One region of the Nosocomiicoccus ampullae genome, then DNA from elsewhere that is predicted to be linked to it. Evidence: riboswitches for the same ligand, from Rfam matches in the RefSeq annotation. Region 1 holds a riboswitch; each other region holds the start of a gene.
What was found. A riboswitch is a leader RNA that binds a small molecule or an ion and turns the genes downstream of it on or off. The one in region 1 is predicted to bind S-adenosylmethionine.
Positions count from the first base shown of each region.

Region 2: linked by a shared signal. The riboswitch ahead of KPF49_RS00175 (MerR family transcriptional regulator) and the one ahead of metK (methionine adenosyltransferase) in region 1 are both predicted to bind S-adenosylmethionine.
Region 3: linked by a shared signal. The riboswitch ahead of KPF49_RS07755 (methionine ABC transporter ATP-binding protein) and the one ahead of metK (methionine adenosyltransferase) in region 1 are both predicted to bind S-adenosylmethionine.
Region 4: linked by a shared signal. The riboswitch ahead of KPF49_RS01570 (methionine ABC transporter ATP-binding protein) and the one ahead of metK (methionine adenosyltransferase) in region 1 are both predicted to bind S-adenosylmethionine.

Region 1 is NZ_CP079110.1:1,020,229-1,026,257, reverse strand. Features, by position in the region: gene pckA (phosphoenolpyruvate carboxykinase (ATP)) at 1-1,338, opposite strand, end outside; SAM riboswitch class I at 1,474-1,584, shown strand; gene metK (methionine adenosyltransferase) at 1,669-2,844, shown strand; gene KPF49_RS05220 (NERD domain-containing protein) at 2,935-3,843, shown strand; gene KPF49_RS05215 (fluoride efflux transporter FluC) at 3,879-4,220, opposite strand; gene KPF49_RS05210 (fluoride efflux transporter FluC) at 4,213-4,590, opposite strand; gene KPF49_RS05205 (proline dehydrogenase family protein) at 4,651-5,640, opposite strand; gene KPF49_RS05200 (gamma carbonic anhydrase) at 5,682-6,029, opposite strand, start outside.
Region 2 is NZ_CP079110.1:37,270-43,298, reverse strand. Features, by position in the region: gene KPF49_RS00185 (5-methylcytosine restriction system specificity protein McrC) at 1-302, opposite strand, end outside; gene KPF49_RS00180 (AAA family ATPase) at 283-2,154, opposite strand; SAM riboswitch class I at 2,318-2,416, shown strand; partial or broken gene KPF49_RS00175 (MerR family transcriptional regulator) at 2,578-2,922, shown strand; gene KPF49_RS08030 (SE2200 family small protein) at 2,968-3,069, opposite strand; gene lqo (L-lactate dehydrogenase (quinone)) at 3,091-4,587, opposite strand; gene budA (acetolactate decarboxylase) at 4,615-5,319, opposite strand; gene KPF49_RS00160 (GrpB family protein) at 5,366-5,893, opposite strand.
Region 3 is NZ_CP079110.1:1,494,283-1,500,311, forward strand. Features, by position in the region: gene KPF49_RS07740 (MFS transporter) at 1-1,022, opposite strand, end outside; gene KPF49_RS07745 (MetQ/NlpA family ABC transporter substrate-binding protein) at 1,500-2,312, opposite strand; gene KPF49_RS07750 (methionine ABC transporter permease) at 2,335-2,985, opposite strand; gene KPF49_RS07755 (methionine ABC transporter ATP-binding protein) at 2,969-4,003, opposite strand; SAM riboswitch class I at 4,079-4,181, opposite strand; gene KPF49_RS07760 (DUF1307 domain-containing protein) at 4,355-4,891, opposite strand; gene KPF49_RS07765 (hypothetical protein) at 5,035-5,589, shown strand; gene KPF49_RS07770 (TipC family immunity protein) at 5,622-6,029, opposite strand, start outside.
Region 4 is NZ_CP079110.1:293,908-299,936, forward strand. Features, by position in the region: gene KPF49_RS01545 (hypothetical protein) at 1-383, opposite strand, end outside; gene aroD (type I 3-dehydroquinate dehydratase) at 459-1,136, shown strand; gene KPF49_RS01555 (Spx/MgsR family RNA polymerase-binding regulatory protein) at 1,140-1,499, shown strand; gene gcvH (glycine cleavage system protein GcvH) at 1,580-1,960, shown strand; gene KPF49_RS01565 (thioredoxin family protein) at 2,020-2,346, shown strand; SAM riboswitch class I at 2,369-2,476, shown strand; gene KPF49_RS01570 (methionine ABC transporter ATP-binding protein) at 2,538-3,557, shown strand; gene KPF49_RS01575 (methionine ABC transporter permease) at 3,554-4,234, shown strand; gene KPF49_RS01580 (MetQ/NlpA family ABC transporter substrate-binding protein) at 4,250-5,092, shown strand; gene KPF49_RS01585 (DUF4870 domain-containing protein) at 5,210-5,572, shown strand.

The DNA.
Region 1 (6,029 bases):
AACCATTTTACGTGTGTATTTTAAGTTCATACGTTCCCCAACACCGTACTCTCCACCAGTCCAGCCAGTGTTTACAAGGTATACTGACACATCGTGCTTGTCGATTAATTCACCAAGTTTGTCTGCATATACTGATGCATGTAATGGTAAGAATGGTGCACCGAAACAAGTTGAGAATACAGGCTCAGGAGTCGTTACACCGCGCTCAGTACCTGCAAGTTTTGATGTAAATCCACTTAAGAAGTGATACATTGCTTGTTCTTTTGTTAATTTTGCGATTGGAGGAAGTACTCCGAATGCATCAGCTGTTAAGAAAACGATTGTTTTTGCATGTCCTGCTTTTGATGGTAATACCGCATTGTCAATATGGTTAATTGGATATGCAGCACGTGTATTTTCTGTGAGAGAATTATCATTATAATCAGGGTTTCTTTCATCGTCTAAAATAACGTTCTCTAATACACTGCCAAACTTAATTGCACGGTAAATTTCAGGTTCATTTTCTTCAGATAAATGAATGGCTTTTGCGTAGCATCCGCCTTCAATATTAAATACACCGTGTTCATTCCAACCATGCTCGTCGTCACCAATTAGGCCGCGTTTTGGATCTGCTGAAAGTGTTGTTTTACCAGTTCCAGATAATCCGAAGAATAGTGCAACGTCGTCTTTTTCACCAACGTTTGCTGAACAGTGCATACTTAAAATATCATTTTGTGGTAGTAAGAAATTCATCACAGAGAAGATAGACTTTTTCATTTCCCCTGCGTATTCTGTTCCACCGATTAAAACAATTTGTTTTTCAAAGTTTACTAAGATAAATGTTTCTGAATTTGTTCCATCTACTGCTGGATCTGCTTTAAATGATGGAGCTGAAACGATTGTGAAGTCCGGAGAAATGTTTAAACCTTCTTCTTTTGTTTCAGGATCAATGAATAATGCTTTAACAAATAAGTTATGCCACGCGAATTCGTTTACGACACGAATATTTAAGCGTGTATCTTCGTCTGCACCTGCGTAACCATTAAAGACGAAGAGTTCTTCTTTGTCGTCTAAGTAATTTAATACTTTTTCAAGTAAAGCATCAAATACGTCACCACTAATTGGTTTGTTAACTTCGCCCCAATCAACAGTATCTCTAGTTACGTCATCTTCAACGATGAAGCGGTCTTTTGGGCTTCGTCCAGTATATTTACCAGTTGTAGCAGTAAAAGCACCATTACTAGCGACTTTACCTTCGTTTCTTCTTGAAGCGGCTTCAACGAGTTCTGCACGAGATAATTGATTGTTCGTTGAATCTTTTTTAACAAGTGCTTCGATTTTATTTACAGAGTTTGACATTATATTAGTTGCCTCCAAAAATTAATTATCATTATTAGTTTATTATAACATGATAAAAGATTCCAATGAATCACAATATATTTTAAAAGTACTTGAAAACTTCTATTATTATGTGTATTGTTATAGACAAGTTATCTCTTATCAAGAGTCGGTGGAGGGAGTACCCCCTATGAAGCCCAGCAACCCCTTCGATTAAGAAGTATGGTGCTAAAGGTTGCAGAAATAGTTATTTCTGATCGATAAGAGAAAAGGGTGGCCTTTTCTCTATGTGTTGAGAAAAGGTTTTTTTAATGTAAGAGATAGCTAATAAAATAGTTGAGGAGAAAATATATGGAACGTAGATTATTTACGTCAGAATCAGTTACAGAAGGACATCCAGATAAAGTCGCAGACCAAATTTCAGATGCGATTTTAGATGAGATTATTAAAGACGATAAAGATGCACGTGTGGCTTGTGAAACAGTTGTTAATACGGGACTAGCAATGATTGTTGGAGAAATATCAACGTCTACTTATGTCGACATCCCTAAAATTGTTAGAAATACAGTAAAATCTATTGGTTATACGAACGCTGAGTTTGGCTACGATTATAAAACGATGTCAGTACTTACAGGAATCGACGAGCAGTCTCTAGATATCGCACAAGGTGTAGATGGTGAAGGTGATAACGAGTCTAAAGAAAAAGGGACAACTGGGGCAGGGGACCAAGGCTTAATGTTTGGTTATGCTACAGACGAGACTGAGGAATTTATGCCATTACCAATTACACTCGCGCATAAACTCGCGCGTCGTCTAACAGAAGTACGTAAAAATGATGTTTTAGATTATCTTCGTCCAGACGGAAAAACTCAAGTGACTGTTGAGTACGACGAAAATGATACACCACTACGCATCGATACAATCGTTGTTTCATCTCAACACGATGAAAAAGTGTCTCATGAAAAAATTAAGTCAGACATTAAAGAAGAGGTTATTGACTTTATTATTCCTGAAGAATTAGTGGATGAAAACACACGTATTATTATTAATCCGACGGGTCGATTTGTCATCGGTGGCCCTCACGGAGATGCAGGGTTAACAGGACGCAAAATTATTGTAGATACTTATGGTGGATACGCTAGACACGGTGGTGGCGCATTTAGTGGTAAAGATCCGACAAAAGTTGACCGTTCTGCAGCTTACGCAGCAAGATACATTGCGAAAAATATTGTCGCAAGTGGACTCTCAAAGCAATGTGAAATACAGTTATCATACGCGATTGGAGTCGCTGATCCAGTCTCTATCTCAGTGAATACATTTGGTACTGGTAAGCTTGAAGACTATAAAATTGCTGAAGCAATTCGTAAAGAATTCAAGTTAACACCAGACGGTATTATTAAAATGTTAGATTTACAGCGTCCAATTTATAAGCAAACAGCAAGCTACGGTCATTTTGGTCGACATGACATTGATTTACCATGGGAAAAACTTGATAAGACAGATGTTTTAAAATCTTATTTAAACTAGCTTTACAGCCACTTTAAGTGGCTGTTTTATTTTTATTTCTATTAATTAATTGCTATAATTAATAAAGTTAAATAGAAAAGGAGAGATTATATGTCTACAGATATATTAACAGAGCCACTTTTTATAATTGTTGCGGCTTTACTTGTAATCATAGCAATTTCATTTTTAATCTATTACATAAAGCATCGTAATGAAGTTACAGAAAATGAAAAATTATTTAAAAATAAAGAAGCGACACTCATTGAAAATTATGAAAAAACACAGGAAGATGAGCGTATGGCTCATAAAAAAGAGTTATCAAATTTAAATGAAAAATATCTAGAAGATACAACATTGTTAAACAATAAATTATCGAGTTTACAACAGTTTACTGTCGATAAGGGTGAATATTTGACAGATCTTGCGTTACTAAACTTTAAAAATAAACTCGTCACTGAAGAAAGAATTCGTGAATCAGATATGTATATTCTTTCTAATATTTACTTACCATCTAGAAACTTTACGAATACGCGTAAAATTGATCATCTTGTTTTAACACGTACAGGAATTTACTTAATTGACTCTAAATATTGGAGTGGACATATTTTACATGGAGTGACAGATGAGCAGTTCGATGAAATCCCATATTTAGAAGGAATTTTCCAACTCTTAAACTTAGATTCGCAAAAAGAACAAACGCTAATTTTTGAAAAAGAAAATGATGAAAAAGTATCTGTTAATTATTATAACGACACAATAAAAGAAACAGAAACAACTGCTGAAAAGCTTAGAAACGTACTTAAATTACAATTTGATGTTGTACCAATCATTTACTTTAACCCTAAAGATAATGGTGGACATACGATTATGAATTATTCTACAAATGGGAATACAAAAGTAATTGTTGGTACTGAGCAGCTTGAAGACTACTTTAATAAGCATGTCTTCCAAGGGCGTTTCCAATATACTGTTAAAGATTTAGATGAAATCGCTGAATCACTGATGCGATTAAACCCATAAAAAAACTCATCTTAGTTTAAAACTAAGATGAGTTTTTATTTTGTTACGAATATTCCAAGGTAAAAAAATAAAAGAGCAGTTATAAATGTTCCAAGTGTATATAAAAGAAGGTGACTGTATTTTTTATCTTTTAAAAGAATGTACTGGTCTTTAGTGAATGTAGAATACGTCGTAAATCCGCCTAAAAAACCGAGCATCATTAAATTAAAAAAGTCACTGCCATACATAACACTTTGAAATAATATACCAGTTAAGAATCCACCGATACTATTTACAAAAAGAGTGCCGAGTATTGATTTTGGAAATGTTTCTGTGATGTAATCTCTTACTACTGCACCAATTCCAGCGAGTAGTAGAATGACTAAAAAGTTAAGCATCCCGGTCACCTCTTAATTCTTGTATTTTAATACCGAATATAAACATTATTAATCCAAGTGTCATAGAAACGAATAAGTAAAGTGTGGATAAAAGAAAATCTCCACGTTCAAATAATGACGAAAGTTCTAATGTTAAACTTGAAAATGTTGTGAATGCACCAAGACAACCTGTTATAAAAATAAGTGCATTTTCTTTATATTTAAATCGATTAAAAATTATACCGAGTAAAAAAGCACCGAGTAAGTTTATAACGAGTGTTGACGTTATAAATGGGACATCAAAAAAACTAATTCCATAAATTGTTGTTACTCTAAACAACCCCCCAAGTAGTCCACCTAAAAATACATAGACATAACGGTTATACTTCATTTAAATCACCTATTAAAATAAATAAAAGGTACGGAATTTTCCGTACCTTTTTCTATTATATTACTTTTTAAAAAGTTTTGTTGCGAAAAGTCCTGCACCGACCGCACCAGCAGCTACAGCACCAATTTTAAACTTCTTATTGTGCGTTACTGATTTAACGAGTAAATTTAAATTTTGAGGACGTTCTGCAAGACGTCTCATAAAGTAAGCGTACCAATCATTACCGTAGGGTACGTAAACTGTGAAGTTATATCCTTCATCGACAATTTCTTTTTGATAGTCGCTTCTAAATCCATATAACATTTGGAACTCAAATTTATCGTGAGAAATATCGTTTGCTTCAACAAAATCAATCACACGGTTTATAATGTTATGATCATGTGTTGCGATAGAAGTAAATCCTTCACCATGTGTTAAGCGATATTTAATAAGTTCAAAGAAGTTCCCATCAATATCATTTTTAGACTGGTAAGCGATATTTGGGTCTTCTTTGTACGCACCTTTTACTAAACGTAAACGCACGTCTTTATATTTTTCAACGTCAAACATACTATCAAATAGGTAACTTTGAATTACAGTACCAACATTATCGTAATCTTTAAGTAATTCATCTAACACTTTTAAGGTCTTTTCTTTAGAAGCGTAGTTTTCCATGTCAATATTGACGAATATATTACCTGACTTTTTCGCCATATCCATTATTTCACGCATGTTTTCTAGGACATAGTCATCGCCTAAATTTAGACCGAGTTGTGTTAATTTTACTGAGAAATGCGCATTAAGATTATTATCGTAAATCGCTTCCATCATTTCTAAAATTAAACCTTTTTCGTATTCTGCTTGCGCACGATCTTCGATGAATTCTCCTAGGTTGTCAACAGTTACAGACATACCTTTTTGATTTAATTCACGAATTTTATCAACCGTATCCGATGTTTTAACTCCGCCAACAACGTGTTGAGCGCCAAAACGTAAGCCCATTTTTTTCGTCGCGTCGTTTACCGGTTTGATTTCAGATAAATTAATAAAAAAATCACGTAATACTGCCATTGTAAAATTCCCCCAAAAAATTTATAAAATATTAATTAAAACTACCCTTTGTAATGTGGAATATGATTGACGTATGTTTCATTAATACGTTTCATTTCCTTTAAATCGTTTTCATTTAACTCTCTAATAACTCTTGCTGGTCGTCCAAACGCTAACGTGTTCGGTGGAATTTGTGTATTTCCAGTGACGAGTGAACCTGCGCCTATAAATGCGCTTTCACCAATGACCGCACCATCTAATATTGTTGAGTCCATTCCGATTAAAGCACCATGTTTAATTGTACAACTATGTAATGTCACTCTATGTCCAACTGTTACATTGTCTTCCAAAATGAGTGGCATATTTGGAGATTGGTGAAGAACTGAATTGTCCTGCACATTTGTATAATT
Region 2 (6,029 bases), 570 kb from region 1:
AACAAGTTGTCTTCACTAAAATTATCAACTTCAGATATATAAGATCCATCAACTTGCCGTAAACTTTCTAAAACATTAATTTTACCTTTTATAAAGTAAGATTTTTGATCCTCTCGAATATATTCATTTCTTAGCCCCTTAGATTCTAAATTCTTTAAAGACCTTAAATACATACTCAATAGTACATCATGAATAGATTCAACTTTTTCATAATTTTTATAATCAAATTCATATTTATAATCCAATAAATCTAATGCATATAATGCCATATAATAAATATTTTTAATCGGAATATTTTTCATATAATTCCTCAATAAAATATCTAAATTCTTTAATTTTTTCGTTGTTATCATAATAATATTCTCTTAATAATGGCATAACCTCAAATTCAAATATATCTTCTAACCATTGTTTTACGTCATCTATATCATCATTTTCTATAAAATAACTATGTCCTATTACAAAATCTATTCCTATAGTCTTTTCTATTTTTGAATTTATATTAGACATTGTTGACACAATATTATTAATATCTTTCTGTGTTAAATTCATAACATTACATAAATGCATTTCAAATTTCTTTTTATCAAAAGCAGGTTCGATGTTAAAAAACGCGAAACGTCTACGTAGCGCGTAATCAATTATTGATAATGATCGATCTGCCATATTCATCGTCCCAATAATATATAGGTTCTCAGGAATCGAAAATGTTTCTTTAGAGTATGTTAAACGAATTTCATAATTAGAACGTTTATCACTGTCCAATAATAACAATAACTCTCCAAATATATTCGATGTATTACCACGATTAATTTCGTCAATAATTAGAAAATAATCTTTTTCCGGATCATTTTCAGCTCGCTTACATATATTATAAAAAATACCTTTCTCCGTAGAAAAACTACCATCCATTTGAGGTTTTAATCCCTCAATAAACTCTTCGTAAGAATAACTTTGATGAAATTGAACCATTTCAATACTAGACTCAGCAACATCACTAAAATATTTATTAATTAAATTTTTAGCTATAAAAGTTTTACCTACGCCAGGAGGACCAGTAAATATTATTGATTTTTTACGTTGCAGTAATCGTAATATTTGATTTATTTCCTCCTTAGAAAGAAAAATATCGTCAGATATAGAGTTCATATTGTTCGTATCTCCAACTACTTTATTAGTATTTTTATAATTAATATATTCTTGATAATACGCCTCTAAAATTTCTGCAGCTTCCGTTACATTCACCTTTATCTCATTCTTATTTAAGAACTTTTGCATCTCGATATTAAGTTCAACCGAATCGAGATTTTCATAAGGTAAACCTAAATGCTTATGTAACGCATCATACTTATTTTTAGAATTAAATGTAATCAGCTCGCCTGGGCGATATATCATAATGAGTTTCCCACGAATTGTATTAATATTACGAGGTGGTTGATTCACATAAGTATTTTTATCAAAATTTACAATCATCTCATATAGCTGATTTAAAAATAAAGACAGTCGTTCATCAACTGTTTCATTAGGATACTTATTTTTAAAATAATTAATACTATCATAAGTTCCATCTTTATTCTGAAAGAAAAGTTTATTTCTATTATTTCCTAAAAACCCTGACGCTATTTCTCTAGTTCCAAATTCTATTAAGTACATAAAACTCTCATTCGAACCTCTTTGATCGAATTCTTTTAACGTCAAATTTGGTAACTTATGTAGAGGATATAATGATTGAAATCTTTTAATAACCTCTGCTTGAGCTTTTATTTTTTCTTCCAAATCGTCAACTTTAAAACTCGTATAGAATTCAATAAACTGCTTTTGATGAGAAAGTTGGTTTTCGTACTTTTGAAGTGAAGAGTTATTACTTAATTTCCATACTTCTTTAGAAGAATCATTCGAAGATATAAGTCTAGTAGTAACATTGATATCATCGAACTCATAATCTTCAATAAACTCATTATTAGTGAGTATATTTTCATCATAAAGTCGTTTCCTAAGTTCAATAATATCTGGAAAATCCTCTTTAATGATATCATTTAAATGACTTTTAATTTTACTTCCTTTAAAAATAATTATAGTTTTTTTATCAAAATCATAAACACCAGAGGCATTATAATCTGATCCAACTAAATGTACCTTAATTACATTATCCATAAAATCCTCCTATCTTTAAAGGTAATTCATAGCGTTATTTATATGTTAAAATATCTTATCAACACTAATTATATCATTAAATTTAGATGTATCGCTATGCGTTATCATCAACTTCAGAAATCACAAATAGTATGCTATAATATTAGTAATCAATAGAATAGTTCTCTTATTAAGAGTGAGTGGAGGGATTTGGCCCTGTGAAACTCCGGCAACAGCTTTTAGCGATGTGCCAATTCCAACAGTTTGTACTGAAAGATAAGAAGACCTTGGACGCTCTTCTTAATTTGAAGGGCTATTTTATTGAATATAATTAATTAAAGGAGATTATATTTAATGAAATGTATTGATGAAAGACAGAGTTACGATAGGGTACTAGAATTGTACGATCAGCTTGAGGAAGCAAAAAAATGAAAGTAAACAACCTTGCAAGTAGTCATAGAATATGTTGCGAATTATTGTGATATTTCTAAAAGTAGGTTGCGCTACTATGAGAAAAAAGGAATACTAAAAAATATTAAGCGAGATCATAATAATAAAAGATGATATTCAAAAGATGATATTGAAATGATAAAATTCATTCAATGTTTAAGTAATTTAAACATGCCCCTAAAGGAAATTAAGAAAAATACAAACATGCTTTACGATAATAAAATTGAAATTCAAACATTTTTAAAAGCACATTTAAAATTTTTAAATGATCAAAAAAACCTTATCAACTCACATATTAAACTCATTGAAGAAGAATTAAATAAAGAAAGTCTTATATAAAAAGAAGTCCGTGACCAAACTAGTATCACGGACTTCTTTTACTAATTAATATTCTATATTAGGCATTTCGTTGACTTTATCTTGATATAATTTAAATGCTACTAATAACGCTGAAATAACGCTGAAAATAATCACTGTTTTTTTCATTAATACAACCTCTTTTTAAAATTAATTATAATAATTTAAATTTAAGTTTTCAGATGTTTCTCTACGAGTTTCTCTCATAAGCTTTTCGTCATTAATGAGTGATTTACCATATGACGGTACTAATTTTTTAACTGCAGGTCCCCAGAGTTCACGATCTTCTTTAAAGTTTTTCTCTAATGCTTCAAGAACTACAGAGAATGATATTGAAGCACCTGGTGATTCTCCTAATACTGCAATGACAGAATTATCATCAGAGTTCACAACCTCTGTTCCGAACGCAACATATCCTTTACCATATTCGTCGTCGTCTTTAATTACCTGAACACGTTTACCAGCAGTGTATAATTCCCAATCTTCATCTTTTGCATCAGGTATGAATGTTCTTAAATAGTTCATATAACCTTTTTTAGTCATAACCATTTGGTCAATTGAGTATTTAATAAGTGGTATATTTTTAGCCGCTGATGATAATAACGTCGTAATGTTATAAGGTTTTACTGAGCCAAATAAGTCAAAGAACGATCCATATTTTAAGAATTTAGGGTCAATATTCGCATATGGGCCAAATAGTAACGTACTTTCACCATTGATATAACGTGTATCGAGGTGCGGTACAGTCATTGGTGGCTTACCTAGAGGCTCTTTACTGTAAACTTTTGCATTATGTTGTTTAATAATATCTTTATTTTTACACGCTAAGAATTGACCAGTAATCGGGAAACCTCCGACATTTTTTCTCTGAGATATCCCACTTTTTTGAAGTAATGGAATAGAGTAACCTCCAGCACCGATAAATACTTTATCAGCTACTTTAGTAAATTTTTCTTTAGTCGCTCTATTTTTTACAATAACTTCCCATTTGCCATCTTCTCGTTGAGTTAAATCAATCACTTCATGATTATATTTTAATGAAACATTAGATTTCTGCTCTAAATATTTTGCTAATTTACGAGTTAAAGTACCATAGTTCACATCGGTACCTTCATCGATTTTACTTGCTGCCATTAGCTGACTAGACTTACGATCTCGCATCATTAATGGCATCCATTCTCTCATTGTTTCAATATCTTCAGTGTATTCGATGTTGTCAAACATAGGAATTGTTTTTAGTTTTTCATAACGTTTTCGTAAAAATTCAACGTTAGTTGGACCCATTACAAAACTAATATGCGGTAATGGCTGAATAAATTCCTCTGGATTAGAAATATCACCATTTTTAACTAAACTGCCCCAAAACTGTTTAGATAGTTCAAATTGTTCATTAATCTCTTCAGCTTTAGAAGCGTCAATAGTTCCGTCCGCTTGTTGAACTGTGTAGTTTAACTCACATAATGCAGCATGTCCTGTACCTGCATTATTTTTCTCATTCGAACTCTCGATTCCAGCTTCATCTAATCTTTCATACATATCAATATTCCAGTTCGGGCTCACTTTTGAAAGTACAGTTGCTACCGAAGTGCCAATCACACCCGCGCCTATAACAACAATATCTTTATGCTGATTATCTGATTTAGTCATAATATATAATCCTTTCCTTTAAAGTTTTTATTCAGTTTCTCTAATCTCTTTTCTTATTTTCTCATTGTCCATTTCTGATTTGTTGAATGATTCATTAGTCAGAGGGAGTTGTTGCTCAAATGTTTCAAAGTTTTGTATTTCAACTGTTCCATCTAAAACCTCAAAATCTAATACATGTCCACCAAATTTTTCATTTTCATCCACAAAGTGATTATGAAATCCTCCAACACTCACTCCATGAAATAGCTCTGGTGTATAAAATCCAATTAACGTACCTGTAATATTTTCTTCTTTAATCTCCACTTGTTCACGCGCAGATTCTATTAAACGTTGATATGGTTCTTCTTGAGCGTGAATCGTACGAATGTGCATCATTTTAAATGTACCAGTGATCTTCACAGCTGAAAATAAGTTTTTACTTATCATATGAGATTCAACTTCTTTTAGTACTGCCTCAGATGTTTTATTTTTTACCTTAAAACTATTATCTGAAGAAAACTGAGCGACCATACCAAATGGTGTCATTTCATCACCATTTAGTTCAATAAATCTCTTATCACCATTCATATGAAAAGCTTTACCATCTACAATTACAACTTCACCATCTGCACCTGAAAGCGTACCAAGTCCATAATTTCCTTTTTTAAGAATTTCGTTAATAGAAATTGTACCTTCTAAAAAACCTTCCATTAACATACCAAGGGTGCCGTGTTGAAATAACGTTGAAGTCATTATAAAACCTTCCTTGTATTCAGTGTATTATATATAATACTATCATTTATTTACGTTTCTTATAAATTTCCTTCACAAAGTTTTCCTTATAATTTGTATAATCGATGATTCCCGTTGAAGACTTACTTACATATTTCTTCTTAATATCTAGATATTTTTCTCTAGCTTCTTTGTTATTATTCAAATAATCTCTAAAAAAGATTAAATTATGCCACAAATCTTTTTCATATTCCACAAGATGAATAAAATGCGTTTTTACTTTATAAGACTCATCTAAAAATTTTGCAAGTACAATTTCATTAGGACGATTCACTTTTAACCTAAAAAACCCTGCGTTTTCTAATTCTTTAAACAAAGTTTTATCAACCTTTTCTAAATCATCTACTCCTATAACAATATCTATTATAGGCTTTGCGGACATACCGATTATTGATGTACTGCCAATATGCTCAATTCTATTTTCTTGAATATGAGTATGATCTAATATTAAATTTTTAGACCTTTTAAATTCATCTTTCCACTTTGGCGAATACTCTATTAATCTAACTTCATTATTTTTAAGCCCTAAATTCAAGAAATCACCTCAAAATTTTTAACATACATTTATCAATAAATAACTGACAAATATTATTCTATCATCTCTAATAAATTTATACTCAAATTATGAAAACGTTTTATGTTAATATTCATATATTTTCTGTATGATAAAA
Region 3 (6,029 bases), 470 kb from region 1:
GGTGTATTAACAAATTGAACAGTTAAAGTAATTAATATAAATAATAATGAAATCAAAATAGTATTTCCTATATCACTTAACTCTAAATATATTGGTAAAGGTAACAGAGCAATAATAATCGCAAATAACATGCTAAATATTTTAGCGATCGACAAAGGCTTTTCAAAAACTTTCACCGTACTAATAATCATGCCACCTAAAATAGTACCTACAGATAATGCCGCATAACAAAATCCTACTAAAGTTGAATTAAGTTCTAAAATATTGATGAGCATCTTAGCAGGCAATATACTAATTGTTGTCGTAACAAAGTTTATAAAGAATAAATAGATTATAATCATTTTAAGGATGCTACTCTCTTTAATATATTGAATTCCACCCGAAACATCTTTGAAGAATTGTTTTATACTCGAAATTTCTTCGTTTTTTTCCTCAATCTGATTCTGTTGTTTAAATTTTAAATTAAAGTCAAAACTTAATGCGATGATATTAAATACAATAAAAATCATAATCATTATTTCAAATGAAAAAATTCCAATTAAAGCACCTGCTATAATGGGTCCTAAAAGTGATGCAGATTCTGTTAGTATAGACGAGTATCCATATACTTTTTGAACTTTATCAACATTAAATAATGCAGTAATCGCTGACTGAAAAGCATTCCCAACAAAAGATCCTGTAATCGTCATTAGTGCCGTAGTAATATACAAAGCGATTAAATTAAATCCAAAATAATATGTATAGACTAATAATCCTATTAATATAAGAGGATCAAGTGCTTCACCCAGGATAATTATACTTTTCTTGTTTCTAGAATCTGATATCACACCTGCTACTGGTAAGAATAATAGTGATATAAGAGTAAAAATTATTAAGTTAATAGACGAATATATAGCGGAACCAGTGTAATACATAATGTAAAACGATACTGCAAATGTATAAGTGTTACTACCAAAAGCGAGAAATGCGCGACTGAGTAAATATAAAATTAAGTTTTTATTCCAAAAACCTTCTTTAGTCATTATTTCCCTCCTTATTATCAAAATAACTATCAATAAATACATAGTAATTACGGTCATTATTATTAAATCTATTCATTAATCCAATTAAACCAGAACTCCTAAACACGCCTTACTTTTTCATAATTATATCTGTAATTACCTACTCTTTTCTTTCATTTATTCTAAATAATACACAATATAGAAATCGTTTTCAAATATATTCTCAGAATATTTTAATTTTTAAAATATCTCGATTTTTTTTAAAATCACCTTATCTATTAGCTTATTCATCATTCATATAGTTATTATTTATAGTGAGGTGTTTAAAAATATAAAAAAATTAGAATTAGCAATGAATCTATCGATTATTATAAAAATATAGAATTTAGCTCAAATTAAAAGTATGTCTCCTGAATTCTTCAAGAGACATACCTTAAAATCAGCATAATACCAATTAGTACAACTTGGGTAACATATCATTATAAACGTGGGTTTACTTTACCAACCGATATCTTCAAGTGGAATGAACGTTGGAATTAACGCACCATCATATGTTTCTAAAATAAGATCTTTCGTATCATCTTCTTGGTAAAGTTCAGCAATTTTATTTAAAGTTTCGTTGTCTTTATCTTCTGCGCGTACTGCGATGATATTAACATATGGTGTTGCTGTGTCATCTTCTAAGAAAATCGAATCATTTTGAATATCAAGTCCAGCGTCACGAGCGATTCCGTTATTAATTGCGCCTGCTGTTACGTCATCTAAAGTTCTCGGAATTTGTGCTGGTGCAACTTCTTTAAATTGAATATTTTTCTTATTCTCAACAACTGCGTCCTCAATTGAGTCTAAACCGTTATAGTTATCAACTAATTTAATGACACCCGCTTCTTCTAAGAGCATTAACGCACGTCCTTGGTTTGAAACGTCGTTTGGTAATGCAACTGTGTCTCCTTCTTCTAACTCACTTAAATCATTAATTTTATTAGAGTAAATCCCCATTGGTGCTAAGTTAGTCGTTGCAATCGGTACTAAATCTAAATCTCTTTCTTTAATAAATTCATCGAAGTATGCAACGGTTTGGAATGAGTTCGCATCAATATCTCCATCGGCAAGTGCAGTATTTGGTTGAACGTAGTCGTTAAATGATACAATTTCAATATCTATACCTTCTTTTTTCGCTTTTTCAGCGACATGATCCCAAACAGTCGTATCTGTACCACTGACTCCGATTTTTACTTTCTCGTTACTGCCACATGCGCTAAGAACAACTAAAGATATAAGTGCTAAAAGTAATACACGTAATTTATTCATAATAAAAATTTCTCCTTTAATTTTACTTTCTTCTGACTATTTTTGATAATCCGTTTCCGAGTGATTGTAATCCTTGAACTAAAATAACAAGGATGATTACTGTCACTAACATCGTCGCTCCATCAAATCGTTGATAACCGTATGTAATTGCTAAGTCACCAATACCGCCACCGCCAACTGTTCCAGCCATTGCTGACGCTCCGACTAGACCGATTGTTGCAATTGTAAAGTTTAAGATTAATGACCCGAGTGCTTCAGGAATAACAAATCTAAAAATCGTCTGTAGAGGTGTCGCCCCCATTGCGTCCGCTGCTTCAAGTACCCCGTCATCAACTTCAAGTAACGAAGACTCAACGAGCCTTGCAATATATGGTCCTGCGTATACGACCATCGGTACAATCGCAGCTGCTGTTCCGATTGAACTTCCGACAACAAATCTCGTAAACGGAATAATCGCAACGAGTAAGATAATAAATGGAATGGATCTTAAAATGTTAATGACGAAACTTAGAATTGTAAATGTAATTTTTTCTTCTAAGATTCCACCACTTCTTGTGACATATAGTAATACTCCAAGTGGTATTCCGAGTAAAATACTAAATACAAAAGATACTGTCACCATTTGAAGTGTCTCGACGAGTGCGCTTAAAATTTTATCAGTACTCACTAACATTTCTTGTCACCTCACTATATAAGACCTCTTGCTCTGTTAAAAATTCTTTAACTTTTTCAATCTCATTATCCTCACCAATAAATTCGACGATTAAATTTCCAAATGGTGTACTTTGAAGCTCTGTAATATTTCCAAATAATACACTCGCTTCAACATCAAATCTCTTAGATAGTTGACTAAGCACTGGTTGTCCTGCACTATCTGCAATGAAATTCAGTCGATAGATGTGACGTCTTTGATCATCACTCAATAATCTAAGGACGAAGTCCGGAACTTCACTATGCATCACTGTATTAACAAACTTAATTCCTGTTTTCGTGCTTGGATTAGAGAATATATCAAAGACGCTACCAGACTCTATAACTTCTCCATTTTCCATAATTGCAACTTTGTCACAAATCTCTCTTACAACACTCATCTCATGGGTAATAAGTAAAATCGTAATGTTATATTCTTCGTTTACTCTTTTTAGCAATCTTAAAATTGACGCTGTTGTTTCAGGGTCTAGAGCACTTGTTGCTTCATCACAAAGTAAAATTTTCGGTTGTGTTGCGAGTGCTCTCGCGATTCCGATACGCTGCTTTTGCCCGCCAGATAACTCATCTGGATAGTTTTGAGCTTTATCTTTTAAACCGACAAAATCGAGCAACTCGTTCACTCGGCGCTCTATTTCTTCTTTTGGAGTACCAGATAAAATCAGTGGCATCGCTACATTTTTAAATACTGTTTTTGAGTTAAGTAAATTAAAATGTTGAAATATCATGCCGATATCCTTTTTAATTTCACGAATTTCTTTACTATTCGCTTGACTTAAATGCTTACCATCGACAATTACTTCACCACTTGTCGGTACGGTTAAATGGTTAATTGTACGAATTAACGTACTTTTTCCAGCACCACTAAATCCAACAATGCCGTATATTTCTCCTTTTTCTATATTTAGTGAAACATCTTTAAGTGCATTAGTTTTTACACCTTTACGATCAAATGTCTTTGAGACATTTTCAATTTGAATCACGAAATTCACCTTCCACCAACATATTTCAAAATAAAAAACCCTATTTTTATATAGATAAAAATAGGGTTTACGCTATTCTTATCTACTAGCTATAAGCTACTGGAATTGGCACAACACATAAAAAATGCTCGCTGCCGAGGCTTCAAAGGGCCAGTCCCTCCACCTCTCTGGATAAGATAAATTAAATTGTTGGATATAACTTTAATTCAATTAATTATGAATGTCAACAAGTTTTCTGAAAATTTTATATATTTATTCAATTATCTCGAATTCTGCACCAATCTCAAATTTAACGTTCTTACCGACCATAACACCACCAGTTTTTAATGATACTAATCTTTTTCAATACTCTTATTTTTTCTTAAATCCAGCTTCTTCTAAGTCTTTAACAGTTAAATCGTAACTCACTTTTGTAAACCGACCTTCTTCATTGTCATCAGCAGGGCGTGCGAGTTCATTCAGTCTTTCTTGACTGAGTTTTGTATACTCTACGTCTAGAGTTTCAACAAAGTGATCTTCTTTAAAATCAACATCATAGTTTAAACCTTTTTCATCTTCAAATTGATCTAACGCACCGATTTCTTCAAACATCTCTTTTGCTTCTTCTTTATCTTCAGCTTCAATCTCATCATATTTTGCAGTGGTTGTTGTTACTTGTCGAATTAATTCTTCCCCATCATGTGTCAAGTCAACATTTACGACCACACCATCTTCTTTCTTTTCATATGTGACAGTTTCTGTTTTTTCATCATCTTTAGGTTGTTCGTCTTTTTCTTTATTTTCAACTGGTTGTTCTAAATTTTTCTCATCATTATTATCATCTTTGCCACATGCAGCAAGTGTCACTACAACTGTTAAAGATACAAACGTTAAAATTATCTTTTTCATATTCACTCCACCTTTAATTCGTTCGTGACATAAGTTTAAATCTATTTAAACAGTAGTGCAAATAAGTTTACAATAAGGTTTAAATGTTTCTTTTTCTAGAATTATGTGTAGAATATGAATACTACTTTCAAGAAGGTGACACAATGTTTTTAGGTAAACTCGCGATGCCACACACAACTAGTGGTTGGATATTCATAATATTATTGTTCGTCGGAGTGATTGTCATTTCAATGCGGTTTGATAACCGTTTTAAGCGAAACCAAAACGATACAAATACTGCACAACTCGAAAAAGAAAGTCTAACGACTCATAACGATAACCAAGTAGTCTATAAAAAAGTCAATGACATTAATAATACATCATCTATCGTAAAAATCGTTTACGAAAATGATCATCCAATTTCAATTGAAAAAACAGAGATATTTACAACAAAAGAGGGAAATATCGAAGAGTCTGAGCTAAGAAAAAGAAAGCAAAAACTTCAAAAAGAAGTGCTTGATGGCGTAATGAGTTTTGACACCGTTGAATACGTCGACTCAAGCTATCATCGTGATGGTGAGCACTTAATTGGTAAAGCATATATGAAACAAGCATTAAATAACGATACGAATAGCGAAACACTCATCGGTTTGACACTGCCATTTACTAAACATCAAATTGAAAAGAAAATGATAAGAGATGGGTATAAGAAATATTAAAACGAACGATTCAAAGAATCGTTCGTTTTTCACTACTCTTTTACAATCTCCACATCGCCTAAATTATCCATGCTGAATCGACTCGAACGTGTTTCGAACCAGTCTTCTAGAAATTCTTTGTTAAAAACTTCTTTTAAATCCGCTTCTTTTGTAGAATCTCCACTAAATGATTCGTATAGTTTTTTATCATCCGCTTTATACTTCACTTTGTATGTACTACCATTATCAGTAATCTCAACAATGAATCCACCACCAACGTCTTCAAAGTGATATTCAACGGACACCTTTTCAACATTTTCGATCTCTTTATATTTTGTCTCAATCTCATCTTCTTCTTTGTCAAAAAGCGTTGAAGACGATGAATATTTTGTTTTAGATATTGAGTAAATTTCTTCAAATACATTTTCGTATTTTTCATGATTCGCGATTTTAAACGCTGC
Region 4 (6,029 bases), 730 kb from region 1:
CTTAATATAGAGTCATCTAAATCGTAATACGTCGCCTCTTTATCATTCACTTGTACAGATACGTCACGCCCTGCTGGGAATGGTTGTTCTGTATTGTTTTTATAATATAATTCAAGTTCTAATACGTACTCAAATGATTCAAAATGATCCTCGATACGCTCATCAGTTAATTGTGAAGACTTTATCGTAAAATCGATGCCGTCAATTGTTACAACGTCACCAATATCGTGGCGCGTATCGTTTTCAAGTTTCTTTTCAGGAGACACTTTGACTTCTTTTACTTCAGTTTTCGGCTCTTCTTTTTCTGCCACTTCTTCACTATTTTCACTCGTACAACCTGCGAGTAATGATACGGCTAAAATGCTTAATAATAGTCTTTTCATACTTTTCTCCTACTCGTTTAATTATTAAAATTATGGTATCATTCTTTTAAATGAGAAACAAATGAGAGTGGTAGTATGACGGAGGTTGTCGTTACTTTAAGTAGTCATAATTTAGATGAGTTACATGACGAACTTAAAGTACTTTTTTCTGAGCGTGATAACTTTGATATAATAGAGTTCCGCGGTGACTATTTTGAAGATGATGAGGATATTATCGACGCATTGAGTGGTTTATCTGAATCCGATAAAAAAATTCTTTATACATATAGAACGAAAAGTGAAGGTGGATATGGGGATGATGATAATTATATCGATCATTTAAACTATATACTTCACCATGCGAGATTTGATATCATCGATATTCAGTACAATTCATACCGAGATATGGAATTTATCTTCTCGCTAAAATCTCGCGGAATTAAAGTGTTATTTAGTCATCATGATTTTGAAAAGACGCCAAGTGAAAAAGAAATCGCGTCTATTCTAGAAGGTATGAATGACTATTTTCCAGATTATTATAAGCTTGCGTATATGCCAAATAATAGCGAAGATGTTGAGTTATTGTTTGAAATGTTGAAACGCTATAAAAAAGAGTATGGAAATGTGATTATAACTATCGCGATGGGGGAATTAGGTAAAATAACAAGAGTTGCAACATATCCTTATAACTCTGCATTTACTTATGGATGCTTAAATACTCCACAGGCCCCAGGGCAAGTCGAAATAAAAATGTTAAGAGAGGTATATGAATAGTAAATGAATAAATTTTATGAGTACAAAAAATGTACAACGTGTCGTAAAGCTAAGAAGTATTTAGAAGAACAAGGTGTCGATTTAGAAGTGATTGATATGGTTGAAGAACCACCTTCAGAATACGAATTAAAAGACATTATCAGTAAAGCTGATAATTATGAAATTGATCAGTTCTTTAATACACGTGGTAAAGTATACAAAGAACTTGGTTTAAAAGAAAAACTTGATGACTTATCGTTTGATGAAAAAATCGAGTTATTAACGAGTAACGGCATGCTAATTAAACGTCCAATGCTTGTCACTGAAAAAGGTGTTATACTCGGCTTTAAAGAAGAAAAATACGACGAGTTACTCGAATTATAATATTAAGTTTTGATTTGTTTATATTCATAAAATATGAGATACTAAATGTAGTAGGATATATAATATAGGGGGTTTTTGTTTTGGTAACACCAAACAACTTAAAGTATTCAGAAGATCACGAATGGGTAAAGGTTGACGGTGATACTGTAACTATCGGTATTACTGAGTTTGCTCAATCAGAATTAGGAGACATCGTATTCGTTGAATTACCAGACGAAGGTGATGAACTTGAAAAAGGTGAAGACTTCGGTTCAGTAGAATCAGTTAAAACTGTTTCTGAACTTTATGCACCAGTATCAGGTGAAGTTATTGAAATTAACGAAGAGCTTGAAGATAGCCCAGAGCTAGTAAACGAATCTCCATACGAAGAAGCTTGGATGTTAAAAATTAAACTTTCAGATGAGTCACAACTTGACGAATTAATGGATGCTGCTGCATACGACGAAATGATTGGACAATAATTCTTTATAAAACTCTAGACAGCTGTCTAGAGTTTTTTCTTTCGAGAAAGGTATTTTATATGAGACATAAAATCACAGAAGAAGCATTAAATGAAATAGTGAATAGTAGTGGTGTAAATGTCATTTACGGATATACGTCGATGTGTGCAACGTGTAAGCTCGCAGAATCATTTTTAGATCTTGCGGTTCAAGTTGTCCCACTAAATGTTACAAAAATTGATTTAAACTACTATGAATCTTTTATAAAACAATATAAAATTCATAGTGTACCGGCCTTACTTATATTTAAAGACGGAACTTTACAAGAAGAAGTTTATGCATTTGAGTCGGTGACTAAAATTGTCGAAATATTTAAAAATTATGTTGACAATAAAAATATGCAATGATATTATTAATCAAACTTAATAATTCTTATCCAGAGTGGTGGAGGGAAGTGCCCAATGAAACCACGGCAACCGTCTATTTAGACAAGGTGCCAATTCACTGAATGATCGATGGATCATTCGAAGATGAGAAGCGATACGTAAAAAGCTTACTCATCTTTTGAGTAAGCTTTTTTAATGGAGGAATCTACTAAATGATTGATATTAAAAATGTCAATAAAATATTTAAAACAAAAAATAAGACAGTTACAGCTGTCGATGACGTATCGCTAAATATTCATAAAGGTGAAATATTTGGCATCATTGGTTATTCTGGCGCTGGTAAATCCACTTTGATTCGTTTGTTAAACGGTCTTGAAACACTTTCAAGTGGTGATATTGTGATTGGTGATGACACTATTAACAAACTATCAAAGAAAAATTTGAGAAAAAAACGTCAAAAAGTTTCAATGATTTTCCAACATTTCAATTTACTTTGGTCACGCACAGTATATGAAAATATTCGTCTCCCCCTTGAAATCGCTGGCGTGCCTAAAAACGAAATGGATCGTAAAGTATCAGAATTAATCCGACTGGTTGGACTTACGGGAAGAGAACACAACTATCCGAGTGAACTTTCTGGCGGACAAAAACAACGTGTTGGTATTGCACGTGCATTATCCAATGATCCAGAAGTATTACTATGTGACGAGGCAACGAGTGCATTAGACCCACAGACGACTGATGAGGTTCTCGATTTACTCGTAAAAATTCGTCAAGAACTCGGTCTAACGATTGTCATGATTACACATGAAATGCAAGTCATCAGAAAAATTTGTGACCGAGCTGCAGTAATGGAAGATGGTAAAGTCATCGAGGTCGCACCAATCATTGAATTATTCCAAAACCCTAAGTCTTCCGTGACAAAACGATTTGTACAAGATGAACTTGAAGATGAGGATATTGATGTACAAATTAAAACAATTAAAGAAAGTTTTCCAAACTCAACCGTTCTTAAACTTGGTTTTGTTGGTACAAAAGCAAATCGTCCAGTTGTATCTCAAGTCATTAAAGAATACGATCTTGATTTAAACGTACTTTCTGGAAATATTAAACAAACGAATGATGAGTCATATGGACACCTCTATATCGCTACTGAAGTCGATAGTGAAAAACTGGATGAGATTATTGATAAGTTTGAAAGTGAGAAAGTCTCTGTGGAGGTGGTCAAATGAACGAGATAAAAGAAATGTTTAGCTTTGAACATGTGAAACTCGATGTACTATGGCAATCGACTGTAGAGACACTCACTATGACAGGTATTGCGACACTATTTTCTTTTGTATTCGGAATTATATTAGGTATTATTTTATTCCAATCATCAAAAAGCAAAACTAAAGCATCAAAACCAGTATACGGTGTTACATCGTTTGTCGTGAACTTATTCCGTGCAATTCCATTTATTATTTTAATCATCTTACTCATACCATTTACTAAAGCACTTATGGGAACGATGATGGGTGTATGGGGTGCGATGCCAGCACTAATTATTGGATCGTCACCATTCTACGCAAGACTTGTTGAAATTGCTTTAAAAGAAGTGGACAAAGGTGTCATTGAAGCAGCCGAATCAATGGGTGCAAACCAGTGGGAAATCATTCGAAAAGTATTATTACCTGAAGCACTTCCAGCACTAATTTCTGGTATAACAGTCACTGCAATCATGCTAGTTGGTTCAACGGCGATTGCTGGTGTTATCGGTGCAGGTGGACTTGGTAGTTTAGCTTATATGGTTGGATTCACAAGAAGTCAACCAGACGTCACACTAGTCGCAACGATTGTTATTTTAATTATAGTATTTGTAATTCAAATTTTAGGAGATACGATTGCTCGCGCAGTCGATAAAAGATAAAAGGAGACCTAGCTCATGAAAAGATTTTTATTCGCTTTAGTATTATTATTCACTGTGACACTTGCTGCTTGTAATAACTCAGATGATTCTTCTAATGATTCATCAAATGAAGAAGCTTCTAACGATGAAGTAAAAAAATTAACAGTAGTTGCAACACCAGTACCACATGCTGAAATTCTCGAAGAAGCAAAACCATTACTTGAAGATAAAGGCATTGATTTAGACATTAAAGTAGTTAACGACTATAACACACCGAACCAAATGTTAGAAAGTGGCGATGCGAACGCTACATTCTTTGCGCATATTCCGTACTTTAATAACTTACTAAATGAAGGATTCGACTTTGAAAACATTGGTCCAGTACACTTAGAGCCAATCGGTGCATACTCTAACGATTATGATTCATTAGAAGATTTACCAGATGGTGCAAAAGTTTTAATTTCTAACAACTTACCAGACGAAGGACGCGTTTTAAAATTCTTCGTAGACCACGATCTAATCACACTTAAAGATGGTGTTGACCCAATTGAAGCAACGTTAGATGATATCGAAGAAAACCCTCATGATTTCAAATTTGATAATCAAACAGCACCAGAAATCATGGTAAAAGCATATGAAAATAACGAAGGAGACGTATTCTTCATCAACTCAAACTATGCGATTGACTCAGGATTATCACCAAAAGAAGAAGCAATTGAACTAGAAGCGGCAGACTCAGATTACGTAAACGTTGTAATTGTAAGAAGTGAAGACAAAGACGATGAAGCACTAAACACACTTGTTGAAGTATTACAAAGTGACGATATTAAATCATTCATTGATGAAAATTATGACGGTGCTGTAATCTCAGCTGAATAATCAATTTAACATGAACACGGCTTTTATGCCGTGTTTTTTATTTGAATGTTTAAGTGCGTTTATAAAATCTAAATAATTGGGTATATAATTATATGACAAAATTTATGGGGGAAAATTATGGATAATTTCGAGCAAGATAAAAATTACACATATGAAACTCGTCCCGTGTTTGACAATCAAATTGTAATGTTGTCATATTTATCACTCTTTATTTCAGCGTTCATTGCGCCTTTAATTATTTGGGCCATTAAAAAAGATGATGATCCTGAAACAGGAGAAGCTCTAGCTGACGTTTTAAATTTCACACTTTCATATACGATTTATACGATAATATCTTCAGCTTTAATGGTTCTTGTGATTGGTTTTATTACAACACCTATTTTAGGAGTTATGGTTACAATTTTTACAATTATTGGTGCTGTGAAATCAGCAAATGGTGAAAGATATTTACCACCATTAACAATTCGTTTCATTAAGTAAGGATAACGCATGTGTTTTACACATGCGTTTTTTCTTATGACAGGATTTCAGCGTGTTTGAGTGACTGTGGTGTTTTTTTATCTTAAAAGATAGTAGAGAATTACACGATCATTTAGGATAAATGACTGTTTATCCAAAGAGAAAGTGCATAGTTACACTATGATTTGCGATAAAGCGTCGCTTATCCAAAGAGAAAGTGTATAGTTACACTATAACTTAAGATAAAATGCTGGCTATCCAAAGAGATAGTGCATAATTACACTATGATTTGCGATAAAGCTCCGTCTATCTAAAGAGATAGTGCACAATTACACTATGACTTGCGATAAAATACCGACTATCGAAAGAGAAAGTGCATAGTTACACTATGATTTGTGATAAAGTTCCGTCTATCTAAAGAGATAGTATATAATTACACTATGACTTCCGATAAAGCTCCGTCTATCCAAAGCGATAG